DNA from 3 places in the Allobosea sp. MMO-172 genome. Region 2 is predicted to be linked to each of the others. Evidence: riboswitches for the same ligand, from Rfam matches in the RefSeq annotation. Region 2 holds a riboswitch; each other region holds the start of a gene.

The links. A riboswitch is a leader RNA that binds a small molecule or an ion and turns the genes downstream of it on or off. The one in region 2 is predicted to bind cobalamin.
Region 1: it holds a riboswitch for cobalamin, as region 2 does, so the genes downstream of both, WFK61_RS18760 (ABC transporter substrate-binding protein) here and WFK61_RS12380 (ribonucleoside-diphosphate reductase subunit alpha) in region 2, are expected to answer to the same signal.
Region 3: it holds a riboswitch for cobalamin, as region 2 does, so the genes downstream of both, WFK61_RS20910 (CbtB domain-containing protein) here and WFK61_RS12380 (ribonucleoside-diphosphate reductase subunit alpha) in region 2, are expected to answer to the same signal.

The regions. Positions count from the first base shown of each region.
Region 1 covers NZ_JBBCUM010000013.1:55,868-65,755, forward strand. Annotated here, with positions in the region: gene WFK61_RS18730 (protein adenylyltransferase SelO) at 35-1,507, shown strand; gene WFK61_RS18735 (alpha/beta hydrolase family protein) at 1,504-2,163, shown strand; gene WFK61_RS18740 (L-serine ammonia-lyase) at 2,363-3,742, shown strand; gene ltaE (low-specificity L-threonine aldolase) at 3,822-4,850, shown strand; gene WFK61_RS18750 (ABC transporter ATP-binding protein) at 4,861-5,643, opposite strand; gene WFK61_RS18755 (FecCD family ABC transporter permease) at 5,640-6,683, opposite strand; gene WFK61_RS18760 (ABC transporter substrate-binding protein) at 6,680-7,717, opposite strand; cobalamin riboswitch at 7,931-8,142, opposite strand; gene WFK61_RS18765 (mandelate racemase/muconate lactonizing enzyme family protein) at 8,178-9,356, opposite strand; gene WFK61_RS18770 (M81 family metallopeptidase) at 9,368-9,888, opposite strand, start outside.
Region 2 covers NZ_JBBCUM010000007.1:71,737-81,624, reverse strand. Annotated here, with positions in the region: gene WFK61_RS12415 (bifunctional enoyl-CoA hydratase/phosphate acetyltransferase) at 1-48, shown strand, start outside; gene WFK61_RS12410 (acetate/propionate family kinase) at 45-1,169, shown strand; gene WFK61_RS12405 (serine hydrolase domain-containing protein) at 1,493-2,650, opposite strand; gene WFK61_RS12400 (ABC transporter substrate-binding protein) at 2,647-4,227, opposite strand; gene WFK61_RS12395 (AtuA-related protein) at 4,248-4,595, opposite strand; gene WFK61_RS12390 (acyclic terpene utilization AtuA family protein) at 4,600-5,934, opposite strand; gene WFK61_RS12385 (LysR family transcriptional regulator) at 6,005-6,898, shown strand; cobalamin riboswitch at 7,083-7,282, shown strand; gene WFK61_RS12380 (ribonucleoside-diphosphate reductase subunit alpha) at 7,386-9,888, shown strand, end outside.
Region 3 covers NZ_JBBCUM010000016.1:17,538-27,425, reverse strand. Annotated here, with positions in the region: gene WFK61_RS20950 (MFS transporter) at 1-969, opposite strand, end outside; gene WFK61_RS20945 (D-2-hydroxyacid dehydrogenase) at 990-1,961, opposite strand; gene cobD (threonine-phosphate decarboxylase CobD) at 2,044-3,057, opposite strand; gene cbiB (adenosylcobinamide-phosphate synthase CbiB) at 3,075-4,052, shown strand; gene WFK61_RS20930 (acyl-CoA dehydrogenase family protein) at 4,057-5,712, opposite strand; gene WFK61_RS20925 (TetR/AcrR family transcriptional regulator) at 5,709-6,329, opposite strand; gene cobO (cob(I)yrinic acid a,c-diamide adenosyltransferase) at 6,594-7,202, opposite strand; gene cobU (bifunctional adenosylcobinamide kinase/adenosylcobinamide-phosphate guanylyltransferase) at 7,202-7,720, opposite strand; cobalamin riboswitch at 7,903-8,088, shown strand; gene WFK61_RS20910 (CbtB domain-containing protein) at 8,126-8,302, shown strand; gene WFK61_RS20905 (CbtA family protein) at 8,315-9,055, shown strand; gene WFK61_RS20900 (DUF1636 domain-containing protein) at 9,066-9,455, shown strand; gene cobW (cobalamin biosynthesis protein CobW) at 9,460-9,888, shown strand, end outside.

The DNA of each region.
Region 1 (9,888 bases), on a different contig from region 2:
TTGCGCCGTGGCCTGCCGGGTATATCTATGGTCGATGGTCGCGATCCCCTTCGACAATTCCTATGCGCGCCTGCCTGAGCGCTTCTACGCCACGGTCGCCCCGACGCCGGTTCCCGCGCCGCGGCTGCTGCGGCTGAACGAGCCGCTGGCGGCGCAGCTCGGGCTCGACGCGGGTTGGCTGAAGAGCCCGGACGGCGTGGCGATGCTGGCCGGCAATGACGTCCCCGTGGGCGCCGCTTCGATCGCCACGGCTTATGCCGGGCACCAGTTCGGCGGCTTCAGCCCGCAGCTCGGCGACGGGCGCGCCATCCTGCTGGGCGAGATCGTCGACCGGAACGGCAGGCGCCAGGATATCCAGCTCAAGGGCGCGGGCCCGACCCCGTTCTCGCGCCGGGGCGATGGCCGTGCCGCGCTGGGCCCGGTGCTGCGCGAGTATATCGTCAGCGAGGCGATGGCGACGCTCGGCGTGCCGACGACGCGGGCGCTGGCCGTCGTCCTGACGGGCGATTCCGTCCGGCGCGAGACGCTGCTGCCCGGTGCCGTGCTGACCCGCGTCGCCTCCAGCCATATCCGGATCGGCACCTTCCAGTTCTTCGCCGCGCGGGGCGATCACGAGGGCCTGCGCCTGCTCGCCGACCATGTCATCATCCGGCACTATCCAGCCTGCACGGGCGACGGGCGCTACCTCGCCCTGCTGGAAGCAGTGATCGCCGCGCAGGCCGCGCTCATCGCGCAATGGATGACGATCGGCTTCATTCACGGCGTGATGAACACGGACAACATGTCGATCGCCGGCGAAACCATCGATTACGGCCCCTGCGCCTTCATGGACACCTATCACCCGACGACCGTGTTCAGCTCGATCGACGAGCGCGGCCGCTATGCCTATGCCAATCAGCCGCCGATCGCCCGCTGGAACCTGACCCGCTTCGCCGAGACGCTGCTGCCGTTGCTGGCGCAGGACCAGGACAAGGCCGTGGCGATCGCGCAGGAGGCGATCGACCGGTTCGATCCGCAATTCCAGACCCATCTGATCGCCGGGCTCCGCCGGAAGCTCGGCCTTGCGTCCGAGGAAGCGGAGGATGTCGATCTCATCAGGACGCTGCTTGAGGCGATGCAGCAGGGCGAAGCCGATTTCACGCTGGTCTTCCGCCGGCTGAGCGAGGCCGCCGGCCCGGCGGGAGATGCCGATGCCTGTCGCAGCCTCTTCGCCAATCCTTCCGCCTTCGACGCCTGGGAAGAGCGATGGCGCCAGCGCCTGCTGCGAGAGGCGGCGCCGGCGGAGGCGCGGCAAGCTGCGATGCTCAGCGCCAACCCGCTCTATATCCCGCGCAACCATCAGGTCGAGGCGGTGATCGAGGCCGCCGTCGAGCGCAACGATCTTGCGCCGTTCGAGACGCTGCTGGAGGTCCTCGCCCGGCCGTTCGACATCCAGCCCGGCCGTGAGGATTATGCGCGGCCACCGGCCTTGCATGAGCGCGTGCTGGCGACGTTCTGCGGGACCTGAAGCCGATGTTCCTGTTCGATGGCCCCGAGCAGGCCGCAATCACGATCCTGCTGGCGCACGGAGCCGGCGCGCCGATGGACTCGGCATCGATGACGGCGGCGGCCAAGGCGCTGGCCGGGGCCGGCTTTCGCGTCGCACGCTTCGAGTTCGGCTACATGGCGGCAAGGCGAACCGGAACCGCACGCACACCGCCGCCAAAGGCCGAGAAGCTCAATCCGGAATATCTCGCCGCGATCGAGGCGCTCGGCGCCAGGGGCACGCTCGTCATCGGCGGCAAGTCGATGGGTGGGCGCGTCGCCAGCATGGTGGCCGATTCCCTGTTGGATGCCGGACGGATCCAGGGCCTGCTCTGCCTCGGCTATCCCTTCCATCCGCCCGGCAAGCCCGGGCAATTGCGAACCGCGCATCTCGCCGATCTGAAGACGCCGGCCCTGATCGTGCAGGGCACGCGCGACGAATTCGGCACCCGCGAGGAGGTCTCGACCTACGCGCTTTCGCCAGCCATCGATCTGCTCTGGCTGGAAGACGGCGATCACGACCTGAAGCCGCGCAAGCGGATATCCGGCTTCTCCGCCGCCGATCATCTCGGGACCATGGCCGGGGCCGTCCGCGGCTGGGCCGGAAAGCTCGGCGCGTATCCGGCCGACAGTGCGTGAAGCGGCGGCGCAGCGCTTGTCCCGGCAAAAGAGATGTGACGACAAGCGCCCCGCTCGGACATTCCCTTTCACCGCCCGTCATGCCATCGAAATAGGCGATGGCCTGGGCTCGGATGCAGGCGATCCAAAGCGTGACGGCGTGACGAAATCCTTCCGGGTTTCGCACTCCGCATAAAAAACGGTTCGACAGGGGGCGGGAATGTTCCTGAGCGTATTCGACGTCTTCAAAATCGGCATCGGTCCGTCGTCCTCGCATACGATGGGACCGATGACGGCGGCGGGGCATTTCCTCGCGCTGCTGCGACAGGACCCGTCGCGCGACCGCGCCGCGGCCGTCCGCGCGACGCTCTACGGCTCGCTCGCCTTCACCGGAAAGGGCCATGCCACGGACCGCGCCGTGGCGCTCGGCCTGCTCGGCTGGACGCCGGCCGCCTTCGATTTCGATGCCGCCGAACGTCAGCTCGACGAGCTCGGCCGCAGCCATCTCCTGCGCCATGACGGCTTGCCGCCGCTGGTCTTCGACCCCGCGACGGACATCGTCTTCGACTACGGGCCGCCCCTGCCCGGCCATGCCAACGGGCTCGTCTTCAGCGCCCGCGATTCCGCCGGGACGGAACTCCTGTCCGAGACCTATTACTCGATCGGCGGCGGCTTCGTGGTGACGGCGCAGGAGCGCGAGGCGCCGGCCGCAACGACGGAAGCCGCCTCCTGGCCCTACCCGTTCGCCAATGCGGCATCGATGCTGCGCATGGCCCGGGAAAGCGGCCTTTCCATCGCGGAGATGAAGCGCGCCAACGAGATCCACCGCCAGTCACCGGAAGAGGTCGAGAACGGCCTCGCCCGGCTCTGGTCGGTAATGAACGACTGCATCGAACGCGGCATGAGCCAGGAGGGTGAACTGCCCGGCGGCCTGCGCGTGCGGCGCCGAGCGGCGCGCATCCATCAGCAGCTGGCGGCGGAAAAGCTCGCCAACCGCGCCCAGCCGCATGCCTCGACGGATTGGCTCAGCGTCTATGCCATGGCGGTGAACGAGGAGAACGCGGCCGGCGGCCGGGTCGTGACCTCGCCGACCAACGGCGCCGCCGGCGTCGTGCCGGCCGTGCTGCGCTACTATCTCGACCATTGCGTCGGCGCCGAACCGGAGAAGGTCGCCGATTTCCTGCTAACAGCGGCGGCGATCGGCGGGCTGATCAAGCACAATGCCTCGATCTCCGGGGCCGAGGCCGGCTGCCAGGGCGAGGTCGGCTCCGCCGCCGCGATGGCCGCGGCCGGGCTCTGCGCCGTGCTCGGCGGCACTCCCGCCCAGATCGAGAATGCGGCCGAGATCGCGCTGGAGCACCATCTCGGCATGACCTGCGACCCTGCTGCCGGTCTCGTCCAGGTGCCCTGCATCGAGCGCAACGGCATCGGCGCGATCAAAGCGGTCGCAGCCGCATCGCTGGCGCTGCGCGGCGACGGCTCGCATTTCATGCCGCTGGACAACTGCATCGAAGCGATGCGCCAGACCGGCGAAGCCATGAACGAGCGCTTCAAGGAAACCAGCCTCGGCGGGCTCGCGGTCAACCTGCCGGAATGCTGAGCCCTCCCCCGTCAATTTTGCATGATGGCGCGGGCGCGTGCCGGGTAGTGTGGCCATACAGCCCGCAAGGATCGGATCGATGATCGTGGATGATTTCCGCTCGGATACGGTGACGCGCCCCGGCGACGGGATGCGCGCCGCCATGGCGGCGGCAGAGGTTGGCGACGCCGTCTATGACGATTGCCTGACGACCAAGCGGCTGGAAGCCATGACCGCCGAGCGGCTCGGCAAGGAAGCCGCCCTGTTCTTCCCCACCGGCACGCAGGCCAATCTCGCCGGGCTGATGGCCCATTGCGAGCGCGGCGAGGAATATATCGTCGGCCAGATGGCGCATACCTATCGGCTGGAAGGCGGCGGCGCGGCCGTGCTCGGCTCGATCCAGCCGCAGCCCCTGCCCAACGAGCCGGACGGCACGATCGCGCTCGACGCCATCGCCAATGCGATCAAACCGAACGACTTCCACTTCGCGATGACGCGGCTCCTGGCGCTGGAGAACACCTTCAACGGCCTCGTCCTGCCCGATGCCTACCTGGAGGCCGCGACCGGGCTCGCCCGTTCGCGCGGGCTCGCCACCCATCTCGACGGCGCCCGCCTGATGAACGCGGCAGCGGCGAGCAATCGCGACGCCAGCTGGATCGCCGGGCAGTTCGACACGGTGTCGCTCTGCCTGTCCAAGGGGCTGGGTGCGCCGATCGGCTCCATCCTCGTCGGCCCGAAGGATTTCATCGCGAAAGCCCGCCGCATCCGCAAGATGCTCGGCGGCGGCATGCGCCAGACCGGCGTGATCGCGGCGGCCGCGATCTACGCGCTGGAACACAATGTCATCAGGCTTGGCGAGGATCACCGGCGCGCTGCGGCACTCGCCGAAGTGCTGGGACGCTTTCCGGAACTCGGAGCCGGACCTGCCCGCACCAATATGGTGTTCATGGCGCCGAAGGCGCTCGATACCGCAGCGTTCGCCGCATTCCTGCGCGAGCGCGGCATCGCCGTCAGCGGGCGTTACGGCACCTTGCGCTGGGTGACCCATCTCGACGTGGACGACGCCTCCGTCGCGCGCGTCGCCGAGGCGTGCGAGCGCTTCTTCGACAAGCGGCAGGCTGCGGAGTAGAGGCTCAAACTCAACCGCCTTTCCGCGGCTCGGCCTCGATCAGGTATTCGATGTGACGCCGCCCGGAAGCTCCCGGGCGGATCGAGACCGCGACGCCAAAGATGCGCTGGATCGCCTCGGCGGTCAGCACGTCCTCGGGCGCACCTGCTGCCTGGAGCCGGCCATCATGCAATAGCGCAATCTCGTCGCAGAACATGGCGGCGAGGTTGAGATCGTGCAACGCCATGATGCAGGTGATGCCGAGGCGGCGGACCAGGCTCAGGATCGAGAGCTGGTGCTGGATGTCGAGATGATTGGTCGGCTCGTCGAGGATCAGCTCGCTCGGCTCCTGCGCGAGCGCGCGGGCAATGTGGACACGCTGGCGCTCGCCGCCTGAGAGCGTGTGCCAGAACTGGTCGTGGCGCTCGGTGAGGCCGACCCGCGCCAGCGCTTCGTTGACCGCGGCCTCGTCGGCATCGTTCCAGGAGGCAAGCGCGGCGCGATGCGGCGTGCGGCCGAGGCGGACGACATCGCAGACGGAGAGCTGGATGTCCGTCGTCGCCTGCTGTTCGACGAAAGCGAGGCGGCGGGCGAGCTCACGGCGCGGCACGGCGGCGATGTCGTTGCCGTCGAGCGTGACGACACCGCTCGCGACATTGCGCAACCGGCAGAGCAACCGGAGCAGGCTCGACTTGCCGGAGCCGTTGGGGCCGATCAGGCCGAGCACCCGGCCGGGCGCGGCTTCCAGCGTCACGCCATCGACGATGATCCGGCCGCCGGCACCCCAGCGAACCTCGCGGGTCGCGAGCGTCATGCCGGCCTCCGGGCGCGATAGAGGATGAGCGCGAAGACCGGCGCGCCGAACAGCGCCGTCACCACGCCGATTGGCAGAATCTGCTGCGGGATCAGGATGCGGGAGAGGATGTCCGCGAGGATCATGAAGATCGCGCCGATGACGAGGCAGGCCGGCAGCAGGCGGGCATGGCCGGAGCCGACGAGAAAGCGCGCGGCATGAGGGATGATCAGCCCGACGAAGCCGACCGTGCCGACGATCGACACCATCACCGCCGTCATCACCGCCGTGGTAGCGAAGAGCACGACCTTGACCCGCGTGACCGCGACGCCGAGCGAGGCCGCGGCGTCGACGCCGAAGGCGAAGGCATCGAGCGCCTTGGCGTGCAGCATGCAGATGCCGAAGCCGATGAAGGCGACCGGCGCCGCCATCCAGATGTCGGGCCAGCGCACGCCGCCGAAATTGCCGAGCAGCCAGAACATGACGCCGCGCGCCTGCTCGGCGCTGGCGAGCGTCGTGACGATCGTCGCGGTCGCGGCGTTGAAGAGCTGCGAGGTGGCGACGCCGGCGAGGATCACGCGATCGCTCGCCCCGCCCGCCCCTGCCGCCAGCAGGGCGACGACGACAAGCGCGGCGCAGGAGCCGATGAAGGCGCCGGCCGAGACCGAGAGCACCGCGCCGCCGATGCTGATGCCAAGGATCAGCACCGCGACGGCGCCGGTCGAGGCGCCGGCCGAGATGCCGAGGATATAGGGCTCCGCCAAGGGATTGCGCAGCAACGCCTGCAGGATCGCGCCCGACAGGGCGAGCGCGCCGCCGCATAACCCAGCCATCAGCGCGCGGCTCAGGCGATAATCGAAGATCACGCCCTGCTGGATCGCGCTGACGGGAAAGTCGAGATCGAACAACCCATTGCCGAGCGCCTTCAGCGCCGTGTCCAGCGGAATGCGCATCTCGCCGATCGTCACTGCCAGCGCGACCGAAAGGATCAGCGCCAGCAGCGAGGCCAGCGCGATCGCGATCCGCGCCGGCCAGTTCGGCCCGTGGGCGGCGTGGCTCAACGCGAGATACCGAAACCGGCGATCGCCTTGGCGAGGGTCTCGATGCCGTCGACCGTGTCGAGCCCGGCGCGGGTCGCGCCGACATCCATGATGACGACGCGGTTGTTCCTGACCGCATCGAGCTTGCTGGCGACCGGGTCGGTCTTCAAGAACTCCAGCTTCTTCTCGATATCGTCGGCCGGGAAGCGGCGCCGATCCATCTTCACGGTGACGATCACGGCCGGGTTGGCGGCGGCGATACTCTCCCAGCCGACCAGCGGCCATTCCTCATTGGTCGCGATGATGTTGCGGGCGCCGAGCTTGGACAGGATATAGGCAGGCACGCCGTTCTTGCCGGCCATGAAACCGTCGCCCTTGATGTCCTTGCTGGAGAACCAGACGACGACCGGCACGTCCTGCGCCTTGAGCTTCGCGACCTGCTCGACGGCCTTGTCCTCGCGCGCCTTGAGCTCGGCGACGAGCTTCTCGGCCCGGTCGGCGACGTCGAAGATTTCGCCGAACTCGCGGATGTTGCGATAGACCAGATCCATCGTGAACATCTGGGTGCGCACGCCGTCGCCGGCGCCGGAATTGTCCTTGCCGACGCAATCGGTCGGGGAGACGTAGGCCGGCACCTTGACCTTGGCGAACTGGTCGCGCTTGCCGACGATGCCGTTGGGCCCGACATGCCATTCGAACATCGCGGTGACGAGATCGGGCTCCTGCGCCAGCACGGCCTCGAAGCTCGGGTCGTTGTCGGCAAGGCGCTTCACCTTGGCATTGACGGCCTCATAGGGCCTGGCCACCGGCGAGAACCAGACCGCCGTGCCGACGACGCGGTCGCCGAGGCCGAGCGCGTAGAGGATTTCCGTCTGGGTCTGGCCGATCGCGACGACGCGCTTGGGCGCGGCGTTGAAGGTGATCGTTTCGCGGCAATTCTCAAGGGTCAGCGGATATTTCGTGGGCGCCGCAGTGGCCACACCAGCCGCCAGAACGCCGAAAAACGCGGCTGCCGAGAGACGGAGCAAGGAATTGAACGGGCGCGCAGCCGGCATCGAGATCATCCGAGATGCAACAATGTTGCATTTCTGATAGGGTGTGCGGCAGGCAGCCGTCAAGCCGCCCTGAGCGGCCTGTGTGGTGGTCTTCGTGAACATGGACTTCATCGCTCCCCGAGATGACGGCCGGGGCAGCTTGGGCATGTGAGACGGAGGGCCGGTCACGCGGACCGCCATCGACACACAGCTCCGGAACACCCCGTCCGAAAGACGTCTTCGACGACCGGGGCAGGTCTCCTGGCTCGCGGGTCAATGCCGCTTCCGCCCGGCCTTCCCGGCGCGTCGGGCGCCAGTGGACGATGGGGGGAGAGCTCGCCGCTTACAGTTGCGGGGGCAGCCTCGGCTTTGATGCGGGTCGCATCTCACCGAATTCCCTCTTAGCTCCGGGAGCAAACCGGAGAACCTCGATCGGCGCACACCCTATAAGGGCGCGGCGCGCCGTCAAGCGGACATCGCGTCAGAGGCTCGGCGTGCTGTAGAGCCGCTTGCCGCCGACCGAAATCTCGACCTCTTGCAGATAGCCACGCAGCGCCGTGGTCGCGACCGCGATGCCGAGGCCCGGCGCATCGGGCGCCGCGACCTGCCCGTTCGCGTCGCGCTCCAGATGATTGGCGGAGATCGCCGTCGCGAGCGGCTTCGGCATCGCCGGATATTCGCAGATCTCATGGCCGGCCAAGCCGGCATAGGGCTGGAGCGAGGCCGAGAGCGCCAGATGCGAGGTGAAGGTGTGGTTGACGAAGGTCACGCCCTTGGCGACCGCGTAATCCGCCACGGCCTTGGACGGGCCGATGCCGCCGATGCGGCCGCAATCGATCTGGACATAGCCGATACCGCCATACTCGATGAGCTGCCGCGCCATCGACTCGTTATGGGCGCCCTCCCCGCCAGCCAGCCGGACCTTGCCGCTGCGCCTGGCGAGCGCGCCATAGGCTTCGAGCGCACTGGCGTGGAACGGCTCCTCGAACCAGAGCACATTCGCCTTTTCCATCGCAGGCAGGCGGGCGGCGGCGCGTTCGACATCCTCGATGAAGATCTGGCCGGTATCGACCAGCAGGATGCCGTCCTGCCCCAGCCCCTCGCGGGCGGCGACGAAATGCTCGGCATCGGCCGCGACACTGCCCCGGCCGATCGGCCCCCAGCCGAACTTGGCGGCGCGGAAGCTGCGGCTGCGGGCATCGCGGGCGCGTTCGAGGGTTTCCTGCGCCGTGTCGCCGAACAGGACCGAGGCATAGGGTGTCTTCGGATGGCTCTTTGCATAGCCGAGCAGGCGCCAGACCGGCTCGGAGCGCATCTTGCCGAGGATGTCCCAGAGCGCCATCTCGACGCCGGAGAAGGTATGCGGCGCCTGCAGCAGGTCCATCGAGTTATAGGCGACCGCAGCGGCGATGCGGGCGATATCCTCCGCGCTTTCCAGATTCTGGCCGAGCACTGAATCGGCGACCGGCCGGCAGACGCCATGCGACATCGGGCAGATGAAGGCGGCGATGGAGGGCAGCGGCGCCGCCTCGCATTCGCCCCAGCCGACATGGCCGCCGGCGGCGACCCTGACCAGCAAAGCATCCTGGCTGCCATCGGCCTCGTCGGTGACGACGGGCATGGCGAGATAGAAGAAATCGACGGCCTCGATCCTGGGCACAGGTCTTCTCCTCACAGTTCGTAGATCGTGGCGCGGGGCGCGAAGGTGACGCCCTCGTCGAGCGGATAGATCGGCCGGGCGCAGATGGTGTGGCCAAGGCTTTTCAGGTTCGCGGAGGTCGCGCCGGGCGCGTCGATGTTGAAGTTCCGCGCGCACCACTGGTCGAACATGTGGAACTCGGTGTGGGGCGACTTCACCACGATCAGGTCGAAATCGGTCGGGTCGATGCCGTTGGCGTAGTACATCGCGCGGTCGAACAGGCTGACCGAGCGGCTCATGACGACGACTGTGACATTGTCCCAGGTCAGCACGGCGGTAGGTCCCGCGCTGAGCGGCGCCTTCATCGTCTCCAGCGCCGCCTCGCCGTCCGAGAGCAATTTGACCTTGGCCTTGACCTGCATCGGCGGGAAGCGCGCCGGATCGATCGAGCCGCCGAGCGCGACCTCGATCGTCGCGCCGACACCGGCCTTATGCGCGGCGGTGGCGGCCGGGGCGTCGACGATCTGGGCCAAGACCCGCTTGCCGTAGCCGG
Region 2 (9,888 bases):
CTGGCCGTCCTTCTGGCGGACGCGCGCCGCACGGGGCGGATCAAGTGATCGAGACCGTCCTCGTCCTCAACGCCGGCTCGTCCAGCCTCAAGTTCCAGGTCTTTCGCGTCGGCGATCTCGACGTGCTGGCGCGCGGCAAGGCCGTGCGCCTTGGCGAACCGGAACCCGCCATGGACGCGAGCCTCGCGGACGGCACCCGGGAGCGCATCGCGCTGCCGCCGGCCTGCGACCATGACACCGCCCTTGCCGCCGTTCTCGCCTTCGTCGACCGCCATGACGATGCCTGGCGGATGAAGGCGATCGTCCATCGCATCGTTCATGGCGGCGAACGTTTTGTCGATCCGGTCGTGGTCACGCCCGAGGTCTTCGCGGCGCTGGAGGCGCTTTCGCCGCTGGCGCCGCTGCACCAGCCCCACAATCTGGCTGCGGTGACCGCCGCGCGCCGCCTGATGGGTGACGTGCCGAACATCGCCTGTTTCGACACCGCCTTCCACGCGCGCCACGACGCGCTCACCCATAATTTCGCGCTCGAGCAGGCGCTGCGCGACAAAGGCATCCGTCGCTACGGCTTTCACGGCCTGTCCTATCAGTGGCTGGAGATGGTGCTGGCCGAGCAGCATCCGAGGCTCCATGCCGGCCGCGTCGTCGCGGCTCACCTCGGCAACGGTGCAAGCTTGTGCGCCATCCAAGGCGGGCGAAGCATCGACACGACCATGGGCATGACGGCGCTCGACGGCCTGCCGATGGGCACGCGCTGTGGCGCGCTCGATGCCGGGGCGGTGCTCTACATGTTCCAGAGCCTGGGTATGAATGCGCAGGAGGTCTCGGAGGCGCTCTATGAACGCTCGGGCCTGCTGGGATTGTCGGGCCTCTCCAACGATGTCGAGACGCTGCTGAAGAGCGACGACCCGCGCGCCCGCTTCGCGCTCGATTATTTCGCGCTCAAGGTCGCGCAGTTCGCGGCATCCATGGCTGCCGCCATCGGTGGGATCGACGCGCTCGCCTTCACCGGCGGCATCGGCGAGCACGCGGCTCCTCTACGCGATGCGATCGTCGAACGCCTGCGCTTTCTCGGGGCCTTCGACGTCATCGTGATCAAGGCCAACGAAGAGCGTGTCATGGCGCTGCAAGCGCGCACATGCCTCGCCGCAGAGGGACAGAGACAATAGCTGTTACAGCCGCGTGGCGCACTCCGCACGGGGCAGCGAGCGAGTTTCACCCGCTCAGTCGACATGCAGATCGCAATACGTCGCTCCTTGAGCAATGGCGACGACACGGACCGATCGGCAACGGGAGGTTGTTATCGAAAACGTCCATTGTCGGCTGGAGTCATTACGGAACTGAAGCTTGCTCGTATCGAGAGAGGGCGGGTGGTCTTCCAGGCGCGCCTATATCTGTTTCTCGAAGGCCGCCCAACGTTTGCAAATGGCGCCCCTCGTTCTGAACCGACCATTCGGAGCATCGCAAACGTTCAGGCTATTGTTGGGACGAGTTAGACCCCCAGTTGGCGCAGCACCGCATCCTTGAAGGCGAAACGCTCGGCCTTGAAATCCACGTCGTAGCTTGCTGCGAAAGGTGGTTGCGGATGGCATGACAGGGTAACGATGACAACGTCGGCCTGCCGGTTGACATATAGCGTCTGCCCCGCGAATCCGACCGCGACCATGGCGCCGTCAGGGTCGATCCACCAGCTGTAGCCATAGCCGTCGGCACCGTAATTGTTGGTCTGCGGATCGAGCGCGAAAACACGCGAGCCAGCCGCATCGAGCCATCCTTCGGGCAGGACCCGCTCGCCGCCGGCCACGCCTCCCTTGAGCAGGAAAAGGCCGAACCGGCCGAAATCCCGCAGCGCCATCCCTGCGCGGCTGCCGCCGATCTCCTGACCATTTTCGGATTCGAGCGTGTAAAAGGCGTCGAACTCCATGCCGAAGCGCGACCAGATCTTGCCTGACATGTAGTCGGCCAGCGTGCGGCCCGTCGCGGCCGAGAGCAGCGCCCCCAGCACATAGGTGTCGCCCGTATTGTAGTTGAACTGGCTGCCCGGCGGATACAGGCCACGCACGCTGCGCATCAGCGCCAACACGCCGCCGGGAACCTTGTCGCCGAGCGATTTGCTGTAGCGGTTCACATGCGAATGGCGATCGGTGTAGTCTTCGTTCCATTCGACGCCGGACGACATGGTGATCAGGTCGCGAACGCTGACCGCGTCATAGGCGCTGCCGTGCAGGGCCGGGAGATACCGCGAAACGGCATCGTCGAGGCTTTCGATGGAACCATCCTGCAAAGCGGCACCGACAAGCGTCGAGGTCAGCGACTTGATCATCGACATCGACGACCAGCGGCGGCTCTCTTCCAGCCCGAGCGCATAGCGTTCGAGCCGGATCGCACCGCCCTGCAGCACGAGCAGACCAGCAACGTTGGTCCGCTGGATATAGTCGTCGAGCCCGCGGCGCTCGCCGGCCAGCTCGTGCTCCGGCGCGATCTCCGCCCCGCGCGAGAGCGGGAAGGCATCGGCGCCGCGGGCGATGCGGCGCGTCGCGAACATGGCGTCGACATTGGCATAGGCATAGGCCTGCCAGCTTGGCGACAGCAGCAGGAAATCCTCGCCGCGCGGGATATGGCGGCGCGGCTGTGCGATGGTGCTGCTCATGCCCGGCGCACTCCATAGAACAGCGGCAGGCCCTTCTGCACGCCGGTCAGATTGCTGCGATAAGCCGTCTGCTGGAAGTAGAGGCCCGTCGGCGCATAGGGCACGGTCTCGAAGGCGACACGCTGGATCTCGGCACAGATCGCGGCTTGCGCCTTTTCGTCCGGCGCCCGGAACCAGTCCATCCGCAACTCCTCGAGCCGCGGAATCTCGGACCAGCCGAAGATGGCGGATGTGCCGCTGCCGCGCAGGAAGTTGTTGCTCGACGGGTTGAGCAAGCCGACACCGGCCGTGAAGGTGCCCACCAGATGCCAGCCGCCCTTGTCGGGCCCCTGCCGGTTGTTGGCGCGGGTCAGCACCGTTCCCCAGTCCATCACCTGCATGTCGACGTTGAAGCCGGCCTGCTTCAACGCGTCGGTAACGACCTCGCCCTGGGCCTTGATCGTCGCGACGTCGCCGGGCACGAGATAAACCAGCGGTTCGCCCTTGTAGCCGGACTCCTTGAGAAGACGCTTCGCCGCCTCCCTGTCAGGCGGCTCTTTCAACGCATCGAGCCCCGTCTCGCTCGCCATCGGAGTGCCTGGCAGGAAATAGCCGACCTTGTCCTTCCAGCGTTGGGCATCCTCGCCGATCACCGCGGTCATGACGTCTCTCTGGCTGATCGCCGCCAGCGCCGCCCGGCGCACGAGAACGTTGCTCGTCGGCCCCTGCAGGAAGTTGAAGCGGACGACGCCCGCCGACCCGAAAGAGTCGATCAGGTCGAGCTTCACGTTCTTATTGACGGCGAGCAGGTCCCAGTAATCGGAGGCCGGCTGTTCCCACCAGTCGATTTCCCCGGTCTGAAGGGCGGAGGCCGCCGTGGCGACGTCCGGCATGACCACCCATTCGACACGGTCGAAATGGGCGATCTTCGGCCCGGCGAGTGCGCTCGTCGTCCCGCTCTGGCGCGGCACGTAGCCATCGAATTTCGCGTAGACGAGGCGGCTTCCCGGCACGCGCTCGTCGGCCACGAAGCGATAGGGGCCGCTGCCGACCATCTCCGTGACCTGCACGGTCGCCTCGGTGAGCGCGAGCCGCTCGGGCATGATCACCGCATTGTTGGTGCCGAACTTCCCGAGCGCGTCGGGCAGCATCGGGAACGGCGACTTGAGCCGGAAGCGGACCTCGCGATCCGAGGCGGCCGACAATTCGTCCGTGACCGCAGCCAGAACCTGACCGACATTGTCGCGCTTCCACCAGCGCTTCACGCTCGCGACCACGTCGCGGGCCAGCACTGGGGACCCGTCGTGGAAACGCAGCCCCTCCCGCAGGGTCAGCGTCCACTGGCGCCCGTCCTGCTCGACGCGATGGCCTTCCACCATCTGCGGCTGGGTGCGGTTGTGCTCATCGGCCCCATAGAGGGTGTCGAAGATCATCAGCGCATGGTTACGCGTGACATAGGACACGCTCATGATCGGATCGAGGATCGCCACGTCGGATTGCGGTGCGAATTTGAGCGTGGATGTGCCTTGCGCCCGCACGATCGAAGGCAGGCACACGCTCGAGGCCATGCCGGCGAGAAAGCCACGTCTTGTCGTCATGGGCGTTATCCCTCTCAGCTTTATGATTTGCCCTGTCGGGCTTTTCCGCCTTCCGGATGTTCCGGGGCGGTGAGATCGAGATCGAGCAGCGCCGAGCTCAGGCTCTTGCCGTGGGCGTCGAGCGCCAGCGAGCGCGTGACGCCGCCGCCGAGCGCGCCTTTCATGACGAAATTCAGGGCGCCGAGCTGCGGAAGCTCGTAACGGGTGACCGGGCCCGTCACGATGCCCGCGAAATGCGCGGCCACGCGCGCGGCCGTAATCTGTTCGGCGATGAGGGGATAGTCGGCTTCGTCGAAGGCGATGACCGATATGGTCGAGACATTGCCTTTGTCGCCGGTTCGGGAATGCGCGATCTGGCGGAGCTTCATCGCGTCAGGCCTCGAAAATGCTGAGCTGTGTCTGGACGAGGCTTTCAGGCACCAGGGCCGAGGCGATCGCGACGACCTGTCGGACCGATTTCGACACGCCTCCGCCGCCTGCCGGGCCGTTGGTGTAAAGCGCCTCGACCTCGTTGCCGATCGCCACCGCATCGGCCGCCGCTCCGGTGCGCGCCGCCACGCGCAGGCGGACTTCGTAGGGAGCACCGCCCTGCGACAGCGCGGCGCCGTGCAGCGCATCGACGCCGATCAGGTCGAAACGAACCTCCGTCATCGGCACGCCGGTGAGCGCCAGCCGTTCGCGCACGATCTCGAGCGCCAGGCGGCCGCGCTCGACGGCTCCCGTCCCGGCATAGGAAATCTGGCCCTCGCCGACACAGCCGTCGACATAGCCGACCGAGACCTTGAGCAGGCCGGTCCGCGCCGCACCGTTCCCGCCATCGACCGCAACCCGGTCAGGCCCGACCGCCCGCACACGGACCTGCGAGAAATCCGCCACGACATCGGGCTGCAGGTAACGCACCGGGTCCTCGATCTCGTAGAGGAGTTGCTCCTTGACCGTGGCGGTCGTGACGGCGCCGCCGGTCCCTTCGAGCTTGGTCACGATGAGATCGCCGTTCTCGGAGACCTCGCCGATCGGAAAGCCGAGGCGCGCCAGTCCCGCGACATCCTTCACGCCCGGATCGGCGAAATAGCCGCCGGTGATCTGTCCGGCGCATTCGAGCAGATGCCCGGCCAGCACGCCCTTGCCGAGCTTTTCCCAATCGTCCTTAGCCCAGCCGAAGGAATGGATCAGCGGTCCCAGGAACAGCGCCGGATCGGCCGCACGCCCGGTGACGACGACATCGGCACCCGCCGCCAGCGCCTCGACGATCGGACCCGCACCGATATAGGCATTGGCGGAGACGATGCGATTGTCCAGGTCGGCCAGCGTGCCGCCTTCCAGAAGCGAGAGCGCGCTGCCGCTTATGGCTGCGAGTACATCGTCGCCGGTCACGGCCGCGACCTTCAGGCCAGCGAGGCCTAGCCGGCGCGCGACATCGCGAACCCGTTCCGCAGCCGCCAGTGGGTTGGCCGCGCCCATATTGGTGATGATCCGTGTGCCGTTCTTGCGGCAGGCAGGGAGAACAGCAGACATCCGCTGCTCAAGCAGGACATCGTAGCCCTTGTCCGAATCCGCGAGACGCGCCTGCTGGGCAAGCGCTATCGTCCGCTCCGCCAGGCATTCGAAGACGAGATAATCGAGATGCCCGTGGCAGGCCAATTCGACGGCGGGCTCAATCCGATCCCCCGCGAAACCTGCCCCGGCACCGATCCTGATGGTTCGCATCCGGCAAGGCTGGAGCCAGCGCGACCATCAATCAATTGAAATGGTTCAATCTCTGCAATAGCATTTTACTATGGATCTCAATCTCCGCCAGATCAGGGCTTTCGTGGCCGTCGCGCGGTTGGGTAGCTTCACCCGTGCCGCGGCGCTGCTGCATGTGGCGCAACCCACCTTGACCGTGCAGATCAGGAAGCTCGAAGAGGCCCTTCGCGTCAGGCTGTTCGACCGGAACTCGCGCTCGGTCGCGCTGACGCAGATGGGGCGCGATCTTCTCCCGGTCCTTGGCCGGCTCGTCCAGGATCTGGATGGTGTCATTGCCGAGGTTCGCAGCCACGGAGCCGGCTATCAGGGCCTGATCAAGATCGCCGCGCTGCCCACCGCCGCCGCCGCCCTGCTGCCGAAAGCCATCGCTTCGTTCCGTATCGCGCACCCGGGCGCCAATTTCCGCATCCGCGACGTGATCGCCCGGCGCGTCCTGACCCTGGTCGAAGCGGAAGAGGTTGATATCGGGGTCACGGGTGGGCCGACGAATGCAATCGATGTCGATGTGCTGCTGACGATCGAAGATCGCATGCATGTCGTCTTTCCGCAGGCTCACGCCCTCGCTGAGGCGCAGCTCGTCACCCCTGACCTGCTGATGCGATACCCGCTGATCATGATGGATCCCGATACCAGCGTCCGCGCCGTGGTCGAGGCCGGTTTTCATGCCGCGGGGCTGATCCCGCGCCCAGCGGTCGAAGTGACCTATATGATGACGGCCGTAGGGATGGTGCAGGCCGGCCTGGGCATCGCGATCCTGCCTTCATCGGCCAAGGAAATCGATGCCTATCCGATGATCCGGTCGCGCATGATCGAGGCAGCAGGGTTCGAGAGGCAGATCAGTCTCGTGAAGAAGGGCGGCCGAACCTTGTCCCCGCTGTCGGCCCTCTTCGTCGGTCACCTCCGCGAAATGGCGGAGAATAAGTGATGCCGCGGTGTCGTGGCTTCCCCATCACGTGACGACACAGGCGATGCCCGGTTCCGCGCCATGTACCAACGCCAGCAATCGGTGCTGCGCGCTCGCTGCCAACCACAGGCTCCGACAAGTAGCAGGTCCGAAGAGCGGAGTGGACGATCGTGGACAAGTTATTGACTCTCGCTGCTCAGCTCACACAAGATGTTGTGGTCACGGTCCTTCAGCTCATCGAGTCGAAGGCTAAGAGGGAAGTCGGTGTAACGCCGACGCTGCCCCCGCAACTGTAAGCGGTGAGCCACCGCCCCAACGTTGTCACTGGAGCCGATTGGCTCTGGGAAGACGGGGCGACGGCGATGACCCGCGAGCCAGGAGACCTGCCGCGACCCTAGTATTCGTCCACGGGCGGGGTGTCCCGGTGGTGCGCTGACAGGCCGCCACCGTGCGCCTTTTCAACGCAACCGCTCTGGCCTTTGCCCCCAACATCTTGGGGTTGATGCCGATGTCTCTTTCTCTCGAAGCCGAACGGCCTTTGCCGGCGCCGCTGGGTGCCGAACCTGTTTCTCCGCCGCGCGCTGCTGCGGCGGAGCCCGGCTACCAGCTGATCCGCCGCAATGGCGCGGTGACGCCCTTCGCCCCCTCGAAGATCGCGGTCGCGCTGACCAAGGCCTTCCTCGCGGTGGAGGGCGCCAGCGCCGCCGCGTCCCGCCGTATCCACGATGTCGTTGCCGACCTCACCGAGCAGGTCGTGTCCGGCCTGACCCGCCGCGCCGCGACCGGCCGCACCTTCCACATCGAAGACGTGCAGGATCGGGTCGAGCTCGCTTTGATGCGCGGCGAGCATCACAAGGTCGCCCGCGCCTATGTGCTCTATCGCGCCGAACGCGCGCAGGAACGAGCGAGGGCGCAAGCCGAGGCGAAGCCGGCTGCCGCTGCGGCGCCGTCGCTTCAGATGAAGCTCACCGATGGCACGCTGGTTCCGCTCGATGCCGCCCGCCTCGACAAGGTCGTGCGCGAGGCCTGTGCCGGGCTCGACGGCGTCGCGGCCGAGCCGATCCTGACCGAAACCCGCCGCAATCTCTATGACGGCATTTCGCTCGACGAACTGGCACTGGCACCGATCCTGGCCGCGCGCACGCTGATCGAGAGCGAGCCGAACTATTCGAAGGTCTCGGCCCGCCTCCTGCTCGACAAGCTCCGCCGCGAGGCCCTGAGTTTCGTCCATGGCCATGCCGAGCAGGCGACGCAGGAGGAGATGGCGGCCGGCTACGGCGACTACTTCACCGCCTATCTCAAGACCGGCATCGAGAACGAGCTGATCGATCCCGAACTCGGGCGCTTCGACATCGCCCGCATCGCGGCGGCGCTGAAGCCGGAGCGCGACCTCCAGTTCGATTATCTCGGCTTCCAGACGCTCTACGACCGCTATTTCCTGCATGTCCGTGGCAATCGCTTCGAGCTGCCGCAGGCCTTCTTCATGCGTGTCGCCATGGGCCTCGCCATCCGCGAGATCGACCGCGAGGGCAGGGCGATCGAATTCTATAACCTGCTCTCGTCCTTCGATTTCATGGCCTCGACGCCGACCCTGTTCAATTCGGGCACGCTGCGTCCGCAGCTCTCCTCCTGCTTCCTGACGACGGTCGCCGACGATCTCGACGGCATCTTCAAGGCGGTGAAGGACAACGCGCTCCTCGCCAAGTACTCGGGCGGGCTGGGCAATGACTGGACGCCGGTGCGCGGTCTCGGCGCCCATATCAAGGGGACGAACGGCGAAAGCCAGGGCGTGGTGCCCTTCCTCAAGGTCGCCAACGACACCGCCATCGCCGTCAACCAGGGCGGCAAGCGCAAGGGCGCGGTCTGCGCCTATCTCGAAACCTGGCATGTCGACATCGAGGAATTCCTCGATCTTCGCAAGAACACCGGCGACGACCGCCGGCGCACCCATGACATGAATACGGCGAACTGGATTCCGGACCTGTTCATGCAGCGCGTCGAGGCCGGCGGCGACTGGACCTTGTTCTCGCCGGACGAGGTGCCCGACCTGCACGACCTCTATGGCAAGCCGTTCAAGATGGCCTACGAGGCCTATGAGGCGAAGGCGGCGTCCGGCGGCATCAAGGTCTTCAAGCGGATCAAGGCGGTCGATCTCTGGCGGCGCATGCTGACCATGCTGTTCGAGACCGGCCATCCCTGGATCACCTTCAAGGATGCCTGCAATCTGCGCTCGCCGCAGCAGCATGCCGGCGTGGTGCATTCGTCCAATCTCTGCACCGAGATCACGCTCAACACCTCGGCCGACGAGGTCGCGGTCTGCAATCTCGGCTCGGTCAACCTCGCGGCGCATGTGACCGCCGAGGGCCTCGATCAGGCTCGGCTCGCCCGCACCGTGAAGACCGCGATGCGCATGCTCGACAACGTCGTCGACATCAATTTCTACACGATCCCCGAAGCGCGCCGCTCGAACATGCGCCATCGCCCGGTGGGCTTGGGCCTGATGGGTTTCCAGGATGCGCTCCAGACCCTGCGCCTGGCCGCAGCGTCTGAGGAGGCGGTTGCCTTCGCCGATACGTCGATGGAGGCGATCAGCTTCCATGCGATCTCGGCTTCCGTCGATCTCGCCGCCGAGCGCGGTCGCTATCCGAGCTTCGAGGGCTCGCTCTGGTCGAAGGGCATCCTGCCGATCGACTCGCTCGATATCCTCTCGGAAGCCCGCGAGGGCGGTGTCGAACTCGACCGCTCCGCGACGCTCGACTGGGCGGGCCTGCGCGAACGGGTGAAGACCACCGGCATGCGTAACTCCAATACGATGGCGATCGCGCCGACCGCGACGATCTCCAACATCGTCGGTGTCTCGCAGTCGATCGAGCCGAGCTACAGCCAGCTCTACGTCAAGGCGAACATGTCGGGCGATTTCACCGTCGTGAATGCCGGGCTCGTCCATGACCTGAAGGCGAGGGGGCTCTGGGACGAAGTGATGGTCTCGGACCTGAAATACTATGACGGCA
Region 3 (9,888 bases), on a different contig from region 2:
GGCGATGGCGAAGAGCCCGGCGACGGCCGGCAACGCACCGCCAACCAGGAGCAGGACGAGGCCGAACGGCATCAGCCAGGCCGAGACCCAGGCGGTGGTGACCGGCGCGACGCCGCGCCCGAACAGCATCTCGGTCAGGCGCCCGGCGACCTGAGAAGGCCCGAGCATCGCGCCGATGCCGACCGCAATGGCAGCGCTGAGGCCAAAGCCCTGCAGCAGCGCCAGCATATGCACGGCCATGGCCGAAACCACGAAGCCCTGCAGCGACAGGGCCAGCGCCAGCAGCAGGAAGGCGCGGCGGCGGGTATCGCCGGTGAGATAGGCCGTCTCCGGCTCCTGTGCGGCGGAAGGAGCCGCAGCGCCGGCCTCGGCGGTGATCGGGCGCTTCACCCGGCCGGGCAGGAAGACGAGATGCAGGGGCAGGCAGACCAGAATCTGCGAAAGGCCGTAGAGCCGATAGACACCGCGCCAGTCGAGGAAGGCGAGCAGGCTCGATGTCAGCGGCCAGAACAGGGTCGAGGCGAAGCCGCCGATCAGGGTAAGCTGGCTGATGGCGCGGCGTGCCTGGCTGCCGCGCGCCTGCGTCAGCGCTGCGAAGGCGGCGTCATAGAACACCGCGGTGGTCACCGCCTGGAGCGCGACCATCGCGAGCGTGTAGCTGACGATGCCGCGCGCCTCGGCCAGCGCGAAGAGCGAGAGCCCCGCCAGCCCGGAACCGGTCGTCATCACCAGCCGGGTGCCGTAGCGATCGATCAGGCTGCCGGTGACGGGAGCAACCGCGCCGCCCAGCAGAAGGCCGATCGCGAAACCGCCAAAGGTCCATTCCGGCGCCCAGCCGAACTCGGCGGTGATGCGCGGCGCCAGCACGGTGAAGGCGTAGAACAGCGTGCCGTAGCCGAAGACCTGCGTGATGCCGAGCGCCGGGATCAGCGACGGCCCGCCTGGCCGGACGAATCGCGGCGAAGCCATGGCCTCCCTCTCGCTCCCGCTCAGACGATCTGGTTGCGCAGGCTTGCCTCGCCGCGCGCCAGCCGGTCCAGATTGTCGAGGAGGATATCGACGACATTGCCTTCGTAGGCGCGGGTCTCGCCGGCGCTATGCGGGGTGACGATGACCTGCGGCATGCGCCAGAACGGCGAGATCGGCGGCAAGGGCTCCTCGTGGAAGCAATCGAGACCGGCACCGGCGATGCTGCTGTTGCCGAGCGCATCAAGCAGGGCCATCTCATCGACGACGCGGCCGCGCGCGACGTTGATCAGGAAGGCGGACGGCTTCATCGCGCCGAGGATGCGGGCATCGATCAGCCCTTCCGTCTCGGGCGTCAGCGGGCAGGTCAAGGCGACGAAATCGGCCCCGGCCACCGTCTCGGCGAGCTTGTCCGGATGGACGACCGCCTCGACATGCGGCTGCGGCTCGGTACTGCGGCGCACGCCGACAACGCGCATGTCGAAGGCGCTCGCGAGCTTTGCGAGCCTGAGGCCGATGCGGCCGAGCCCGACGATGACCAGCGTCTTGCCACCGAGCTCATCCTCGCGCAACGCACGGTCGCCGATCATCGGCCGCCAGACCTGCTTTACCTGATTGTCCCGCGTGAAATGGATCTGGCGGGTCAGCGCCAGGATCAGCGACATCGCATGCTCGGCCACGGCCCGCTCATTGCCGCCCTGGGCGCTGGCGAGACGGACGCCGGCCGCACCGATCGCCGGCTTGTCGAACTGGTCCGTGCCGGCGCTGATCGACTGGATGAAGCGCAGCTTCGGCAGGCGCGGCAGCAGATCGTTGCGCCACAGGCCGGACACGACGAGCACATCGGCTTCCGGCGCACGCTCGCGCAATTCGTCGAGGCTACGGACCTCGAAACTCCCAGCGGCACGGCCACGCGTCAGGAACTCGTCGCGGAGCTGATAGGCAGCGTGAGCGAAGCCGATCGTCAGGTCGCCTTCCGGCGGCAGGAATGCCATGCGTCTTCTCTCCCCGAATCCTTATTCGAGGGACGTTAGCCGGCCCGCCGGCTCCTGTCCCCGCATCCGCCGCATGCAAGCTTCACGCTGGCGGCGATGCTTCCGGGGCATCGAGGGTAAGCGCAGTGCGCAGGCGCGACCATTCGGCCTCATCGCCCGGCAGACCGAAGCGCAGACGATCCGGCGCGTTCTGGAAGCGGCGGACATAGATGCCGTTCCGGCCGAACCTTGCGAAGAGCGCTGCCGCTTTCGGCGTTTCGAGCAAGCGGAACAGGGCCGTGCCGCCGACGAGCCGGCCATGCGGCGCCAGCAGGGCGTCGAGGCGGGCGGCATCGCGGGCACGCTGCGCGCCGGTTTGCGCGAGCCAACCGGCATCGGCCAGCGCCATCGCACCGACATGGAGCGCGGGGCCGGCGACCGACCACGGACCGAGTGCCGCCTTGAGTCGCGCCATCGGCTCGGGCGCGCCGATGGCGAAGCCGAGCCGCAGGCCGGCGAGGCCATAGGTCTTGCCGAAGGAGCGCAGCACGACCGTGCCATCAGGCAAGTCCGGCACGATGCTGGCCTCCGGCGTGAAATCGGCGAAGGCCTCGTCGACGACGAGCAGGCCGCCGCAGGCGGTGCAACGCGCGGCGAGGCTGGCAAGCTTGGCCTGCGACAGCACGCGCCCGTCCGGATTGTTCGGATTGACCACGACGATGGTCGCGGCCGCCTCCGCTGGCGTCGCGGTTTCGGCGACGGCGTAGCCAGCCTTGCGCCAGGCATGGCCGTGCTCGGCATAGGTGGGACCCAGAATCGCGACCGGGCCGGCTGGCGCGAGGCGCGGCAGCAATTCGATCAGAATCTGCGTGCCGGGCGCCGCTACGATCTCTGCGTGAGCCGGGACGCGATAGGCCTCGCGCGCAGCCGCGATCAGCGCGGCTTCGTCATCGGCGCCGGGCAGGCGCGTCCAGAGGCTTAACGGCAGCGCCGGAAGCGGATAGGGGATCGGATTGATCCCGGTGGAGAGATCGACCCAGGGCTGCGGCGCCTCCGGAAAGAGCGCGCGGGCCGTGGCGAGATCGCCGCCATGCCAGATACCGTCCTCAGCCACGATCCTGCCCGCGCCCCCGCATGAACCTCTCCGCCAGCCTGCCTCTGCTCGTGCTCGCGCTGACCATCGAGGCGGCATTCGGCTATCCCCAGCGCTTCTATGCCGCAATCGGCCATCCCGTCACCTGGATCGGCTGGCTGATCGGCTGGCTCGACCGGGGCCTGAACCGGGAGGCGGCTTCCTTCCCAGCGCGCAAGGCGATGGGTGTGCTGGCGCTCGTGCTGCTGCTTGCCATCACAACCACCCTGTCGATGCTGATCCAGCGGCTTTGCCTTTCCTTCGGCCTCCTCGGCCTGATCCCGCTCGCACCCATCGCCTCCACCCTGATCGCCCAGCGCAGCCTTTACGAGCACGTCGCCCGCGTCGCCGAGGGATTGGAGCGCGACGGGCTTGAGGGGGGGCGCCGCGCCGTCTCGATGATCGTCGGGCGCAATCCGCAGACGCTGGACGAAGCCGGCGTGTCGCGCGCGGCGATCGAGAGCCTCGCCGAGAATTTCTCGGACGGCATCATCGCACCGGCCTTCTGGCTCGGGGTCGGCGGATTGCCGGGCATCGCCGCCTACAAGGCGATCAACACCGCCGATTCGATGATCGGCCACCGCACGCCGCGCCATCTCGCCTTCGGCTGGGCGGCGGCGCGGCTCGACGATCTCGTCAACCTGCCGGCCTCGCGACTGACGGCGTTGCTGCTGATCGTCTCGGGCATGCTAGACCGCAATGCCGATGCTGCCGGTGCCTGGCGGGCGTTGCGGCGCGATGCCGGCCAGCACCGCTCGCCCAATGCCGGCTGGCCGGAAGCCGCCATGGCCGGAGCGCTGGGCCTCAGGCTCGCCGGGCCGCGCGTCTATGGCGAGACCCGCATCGAGGACCATTGGATGGGCGAAGGCCGGGCGGGGGCGAATGCCGCCGATATTCGCCGGGCGCTCACGCTCTACAAGCGCTCCTGCGGCCTGCTCTGGGTTCTCGCCGCGCTATTGGCGGCCGTGGCCCTGCTCTAGAGCCTCAGTTCGGCACCGGCACGGCCCGCCGCGCGATCGCCTGCAGATCGACGCCCTGCGGCAGGGAGCCGAAATGGCCGGACCAGCCGCCGGCCAAGCGCGAGGCGACATAGGCATCGGCGACCGCGTGCGGCGCGTTGCGGATCAGCAGCGAGGCCGACAAGCCCAGCGCCATCCGCTCGACGAAGCGCCGCGCCAGATGTTCCTGCCTGAGCACATCGACCAGATCGGTCTCCAGCCCGGCCAGGAAGGCGTCGTAGCGCGGATCGCTGCCGCGGGCGGCGCGCAACTCGTCGAGCAGGGCCGGCACGCAATCGGGATAGCGGCGGATCGAGCGGAGCACGTCGAGGCAGACGACATTGCCCGTGCCCTCCCAGATGCCGTTGAGCGGCGCCTCGCGATAGAGCCGCGCCATCAGATGGTCCTCGATGAAGCCGTTGCCGCCATGGCATTCCAGCGCCTCGACCACGACCGGCGTCGCGCGCTTGCAGTTCCAGTATTTCGCAATCGGCGCTCCGATGCGGCCGATCAGCTTCTCGGCTTCGCTCCCGCTCTCCCGATCGAGCGCATGGACGAAGCGGAAGGCGAGCCAGGCGGAGGCCTCGACCTCGATTGCGAGATCGGCGACGACATTCGTCATGATCGGCTGGTCGATCAGCACCTTCTGGAAGGCGCGGCGATGCGCGGTGTGATGCGCGGCCTGCGCCACCGCATGGCGCATCAACCCGGCCGAGCCGACGGCGAAATCGAGCCGCGTGTAATGGTTCATCTCCAGCCCGGCGCGGATGCCGTGGCCGGGCTCGCCGATGAGATGCGCGATCACGCCGCGGAATTCGACCTCTGACGAGGCATTCGACTTGTTGCCGCACTTGTCCTTGAGCCGCTGGATCTGCAGGCGGTTGCGCGACCCGTCCGGCAGCCAGCCCGGCACGACGAAGCAGGAGACGCCCTCTTCCGTGCGCGCCAGCGTCAGGAACACGTCGGAATGCGGGACGGAGAAGAACCATTTATGGCCGGTGAGGGAATAGGTGCCGTCGGCATTGCGCGTCGCCACCGTCTGGGTCTGGCGCAGGTCGGAGCCGCCCTGCTTCTCGGTCATCGCCATACCGACCGTGCCGCCGCGCTTCTGCGACGCCGGCAGCGGGCGCCCGTCATAGTCGCTGGAGGTGATCAGCCGGCCGAACTCGGCCCAACGCGCAGGGTCGCGCTGCAGGACGGGAATAGCCGAATAGGTCATGCCGAGCGGGCAGCAGATGCCGTTCTCGCCCTGGTTCCAGAGATAGGAGACCGCCGCGCGCGCCGCCTGCGCACCGGGGCGCGGTTTCGTCCAGCACAGCGAATGGAACTCGTCGCGCATGGCGAGCCCCATCAACTCGTGCCAGGCGGGATGGAACTCGATCTGGTCGACGCGCCGGCCCCAGCGGTCATGCGTGCGCAGTTCCGGCAGGCTGCGATTGGCCTGCCGGGCCAAGTCCTGCACCGCTTTCGACCCGACATGGCCGCCGACCACGCTCGCCTGCTCACGGAACCAGCCGGCACCGAAAGCATCGAGGATCGACCCGAGCGCCGGATCGGCGGCGAAGGCGTCGTAATCCGCCAGTGCCGGCGCCTGGTTCAGCACTTCATGGGTATCGTAGCCGTAGGCATCGAGCGTGGTCATGCGGCCTGTCCTTCTCGGGAAATCAGCGCGGCAAGGGAGAGATCGGCCAGCGCCGTCGCGATCTCGCGGCCACGCTCGGGTGTGATCGGGCGGTCCGGCGAGAGCGGGCCGATCAGCGCCTCCATGAAGCCGCCGACGATCATCGCTGCGGCGGCATCGGGATCGACCGCGCGGAACGCGCCCTGCCCTTCACCTTCGACGACCAGCGCGCGAAAAATGCCGGCGATCTCGCGACGATAGTCGAGCCGCGTCGCGTCGACGGCCGGGTCGGCGGGCTCCGCGATCATCGACCAGGCGAGGCGGCGATTGGCGAAGGCACGGCGAGCGAAAGCCTCGACCGCAGCGGTCAAACGCTCAGTGACGGGCGCGTCGCTCGCGGCGATCTCGCGCAGCACGGCCAACTCGCGCGACGACACGGCCGCGGCGATCTCGGCCATCAACTCGGCCTTCGAGGCGAAATACGAATAGACACTGCCGGTCGAGACGCCGCTGGCGGCAGCGACCGTAGCGATCGAGGTTTCGTGGAAGCCGACCTCCGCGACGATGCCACGCGCCGCGGCAAGGATCGCTTCGCGCTTGCCGGCCTTGCGGGGTTGTCTCGGTTGCGTACCGGTCATGGACACTCTCAAATTGAATTTGAATTCAGATTCAATTTGAAGACCGGGTCGATTATCGTCAAGTGGATGAGTCGGTCGAGGTGATCGCTCCACATCGAGGATGGCGTATCGCAACGGGAGGGGTGCTGGCCCATACTTGGTCGTCCCGGGCTTGACCCGGCATCTATGCCGGAACGCCTTTCGTGCAGGTTCCGGAATGGATCCCGGATCTCCGCTTCGCTGCGTCCGGGATGACCCAATGCCACCGAGGCACAGAGCGGGCTTTCAGAACTCGATGCCCTGCTGCGCCTTCACGCCTGCCGTGAAATGGTGCTTCACCAGCGTCATCTCGGTGACGAGATCGGCGGCTTCGATCAATTCCGGCTTGGCGTTGCGGCCGGTGACGACGACGTGCAGGTCGGGCCGGCGGGCGACCAGCGTCGCGACGACCTCGGCGAGCGGCAGATAGTCGTAGCGCAGGGCGATGTTGAGCTCGTCCAGCACCAGCAGGCTGATCTCCGGATCGGCCATCAACTCCTGCGCCTTGGCGAAGGCGCGCCCGGCGGCGGCGATGTCGCGGGTCTTGTCCTGCGTCTCCCAGGTGAAGCCTTCGCCCATGCTGTGCCACGAGACCTGATCGCCGAAGGCCTCCAATGCCTTGCGCTCGCCGGTCGACCAGGCGCCCTTGATGAACTGCACCACGCCGATGCGCCAGCCATGGCCGAGCGCGCGCAGGATCAGCCCGAAGGCCGCCGTCGACTTGCCCTTGCCGGGGCCGGTATTGACGATCAGCAGGCCCTTTTCGAGCGTCTTGGAGGCGACTTCGGCGTCCTGCACCGCCTTGCGCTTCTCCATCTTGGCCTTGTGGCGGGCGGCATCTTCAGTGTCGATCATCACTTCACTCGCATCGGCAATCCGGCGACCATGAAGACCACGCTGGCCGCACGCGCCGCAAGCGCCTGATGCAATCGCCCGGCCTCGTCGCGGAAGCGGCGGGCCAGCGCGTTCTCCGGCACGATGCCAAGGCCGACCTCGTTGCCGACCAGCACGAGCGGCGCGGAGACACGCTCGCAGGCGGCGATCAGGCCCTCGCGGGCGGCAGCGGTATCGCGTTCCGCCAGGATCAGATTGGTGAGCCAGAGCGTCAGGCAATCGACCAGGATCGGCCGGCCCGCCGGCTGGGCGGCAATCGCGCCGGCCAGATCGAGCGGCGCATCGACCGTCTGCCAGCCGGCCGGCCGGCGGGCGCGGTGCTCGGCGATGCGCTCCCGCATCTCGTCGTCATAGGCCTGCGCCGTCGCGATATAGGCCCAGGGTGCCGGCAGCGCCTCGATCAGCGCCTCGGCATGGCGGCTCTTGCCGGAGCGGGCGCCGCCGAGGACGAGGGTGAGATGGGAAATGTCGTTCGGCATCGCATCACTGTGTTTCCTGAGCCCTCATCCTGAGGAGGCCCGAAGGGCCGTCTCGAAGGATGATCCAGGAGGCTCTGGAGGGAACTGGAGCATCCTTCGAGACGCCGCTGACGCGGCTCCTCAGGATGAGGGCTCACGAAGAAGAAGATCGCGCATTGCATTGCACAGCAACACGGCGATGGCTAATGATGATCCGTGACGGTGCCTCCGCGAGGAGGTGAAAAGGGAACGCGGTGCGAGACCGCGGCTGCCCCCGCAACTGTAAGCGGATGTCCTTCGCCATCGGCCACTGGAGCGCAAGCTCCGGGAAGGCGGCACAGGGCGCCAAATCCGCGAGCCAGGAGACCTGCCGTCGACCCGCAGAGATCCAACCGGCTGCCGGCGGGGCGGCCACGGAGAACGCCTATGAACACCGCTTCGGTTTCCACACCCACGCTCAGCGTTTCGGAACGCGTCAAGGCGGTCGCCGCCGCGCTCGTGATCGGCGTCGCGCTGATCTACACGACCGGCTTCGCGGCCTCGACCAATGTCCACAACGCCGCGCACGACACCCGTCACGGCCTCGCCTTTCCCTGCCACTGAGGGAAAGCATCCATGGTCACGCGTGTTCTCACGGTCAGCATCCTGGCCGGGCTTCTGGCTGGCTTGATCGTCGCCGCCCTGCAGCATGTCACCACCACCCCGCTCATCCTCAAGGCCGAGACCTATGAGGCGGCGCTGCGCCTGCAGGCTCCGACGCTCGCCGCCTTCGACGGCGAGGCGAAAATCATCCTCGCGCATGGCCCTGCCGGCGACGCACCCGGCCACGACCATGCCGAGTGGAAGCCCCAGGACGGCCTCCAGCGCACGCTCCTCACCAGCGCGGTGACGATCGCGACGGCGATCGGCTTCGCGGCGCTGCTGCTGGCGGGCATGATCGCAGCCGGCGATACGATCGACCAGCGCAGCGCCCTCGTCTGGGGGGCCTGCGGTTTTCTCGCGCTCGGGCTCGCGCCTGCCATGGGGCTCGCGCCGGAACTGCCGGGTGCGGCTTCCGCCGCACTGGAGCAGCGCCAGCTCTGGTGGCTGTGGACCGCCGTCGCCACCGCGGCCGGGCTCTTCCTGTTCCTGCGCTTCGAGCAGCCCTGGCTCAAGCTCGTGGCGGTCGTCCTGATCCTGCTGCCGCATGTCGTCGGCGCCCCGCATCCGGCCGCGCCGGAGAGCAAGGTGCCGGCCGAGGTCGCCGCGCATTTCGCGTCGCTCTCGCTCGGCATCCAGGCCGCGCTCTGGCTCGTGACCGCCTTCATGGCCGGCGTGCTCTGGCCCCGGGCGAGCCGCCGGGCCGCCGAAGCCTGAAGGCAAGCCAATGTCCGAGGGCGACCTCACCATCCATGTCTGCACGGCCTGCCGCCGTGCCCGCGCCGATCTCCCGGAGGGTTACGACCAACCCGGACTGGCGCTGGCCGAGCGGCTCGCCGCGCAGCTTGCAGCCAAGGGCAGCACGATCCCCGTGCTGCCCGTCGAATGCCTCGCCGTCTGCAAGCGGCCCTGCACCATCGCGCTCAGCGCCGATGGCAAATGGACCTATCTGATCGGCGATCTCGACACCGACACCCATCTCGACGAGATCGTCGGCGCCGCGGAGGCCTATGCCGCCAGCGCCAACGGCATCGTTCCCTGGAAAGAGCGGCCGCAGTCCTTCCGCAAGGGCGTGGTCGCGCGCGTGCCGCCTTTGCCGGCGCGCCAGCAAGGATGACATCATGAACGCTCCGCAGACCGCGAACCTGGGCAAGACGTCACTTAGCAAGACGCCTTGCACCATCATCACCGGCTTCCTCGGCGCCGGTAAGACGACGCTGGTACGTCACCTCCTCGAGAATGCGCAGGGCAAGAAGCTCGCCGTGCTCGTCAACGAATTCGGCGATCTCGGCTTCGACGGCGAGTTCCTGAAGGGCTGCGGCATCGCCGGATGCAGCGACGAGGACGTGGTCGAGCTGCCGAATGGCTGCATCTGCTGTACCGTCGCCGATGATTTCGTGCCGGCGCTTGAGAAGCTGCTCAACCGGCCCAATCCGCCCGAGCATATCCTGATCGAGACCTCCGGCCTCGCTCTGCCGAAGCCCCTCGTCACCGCCTTCAACTGGCCGGCGATCCGTTCGCGCGTCACTGTCGACGGCGTCATCGCCGTG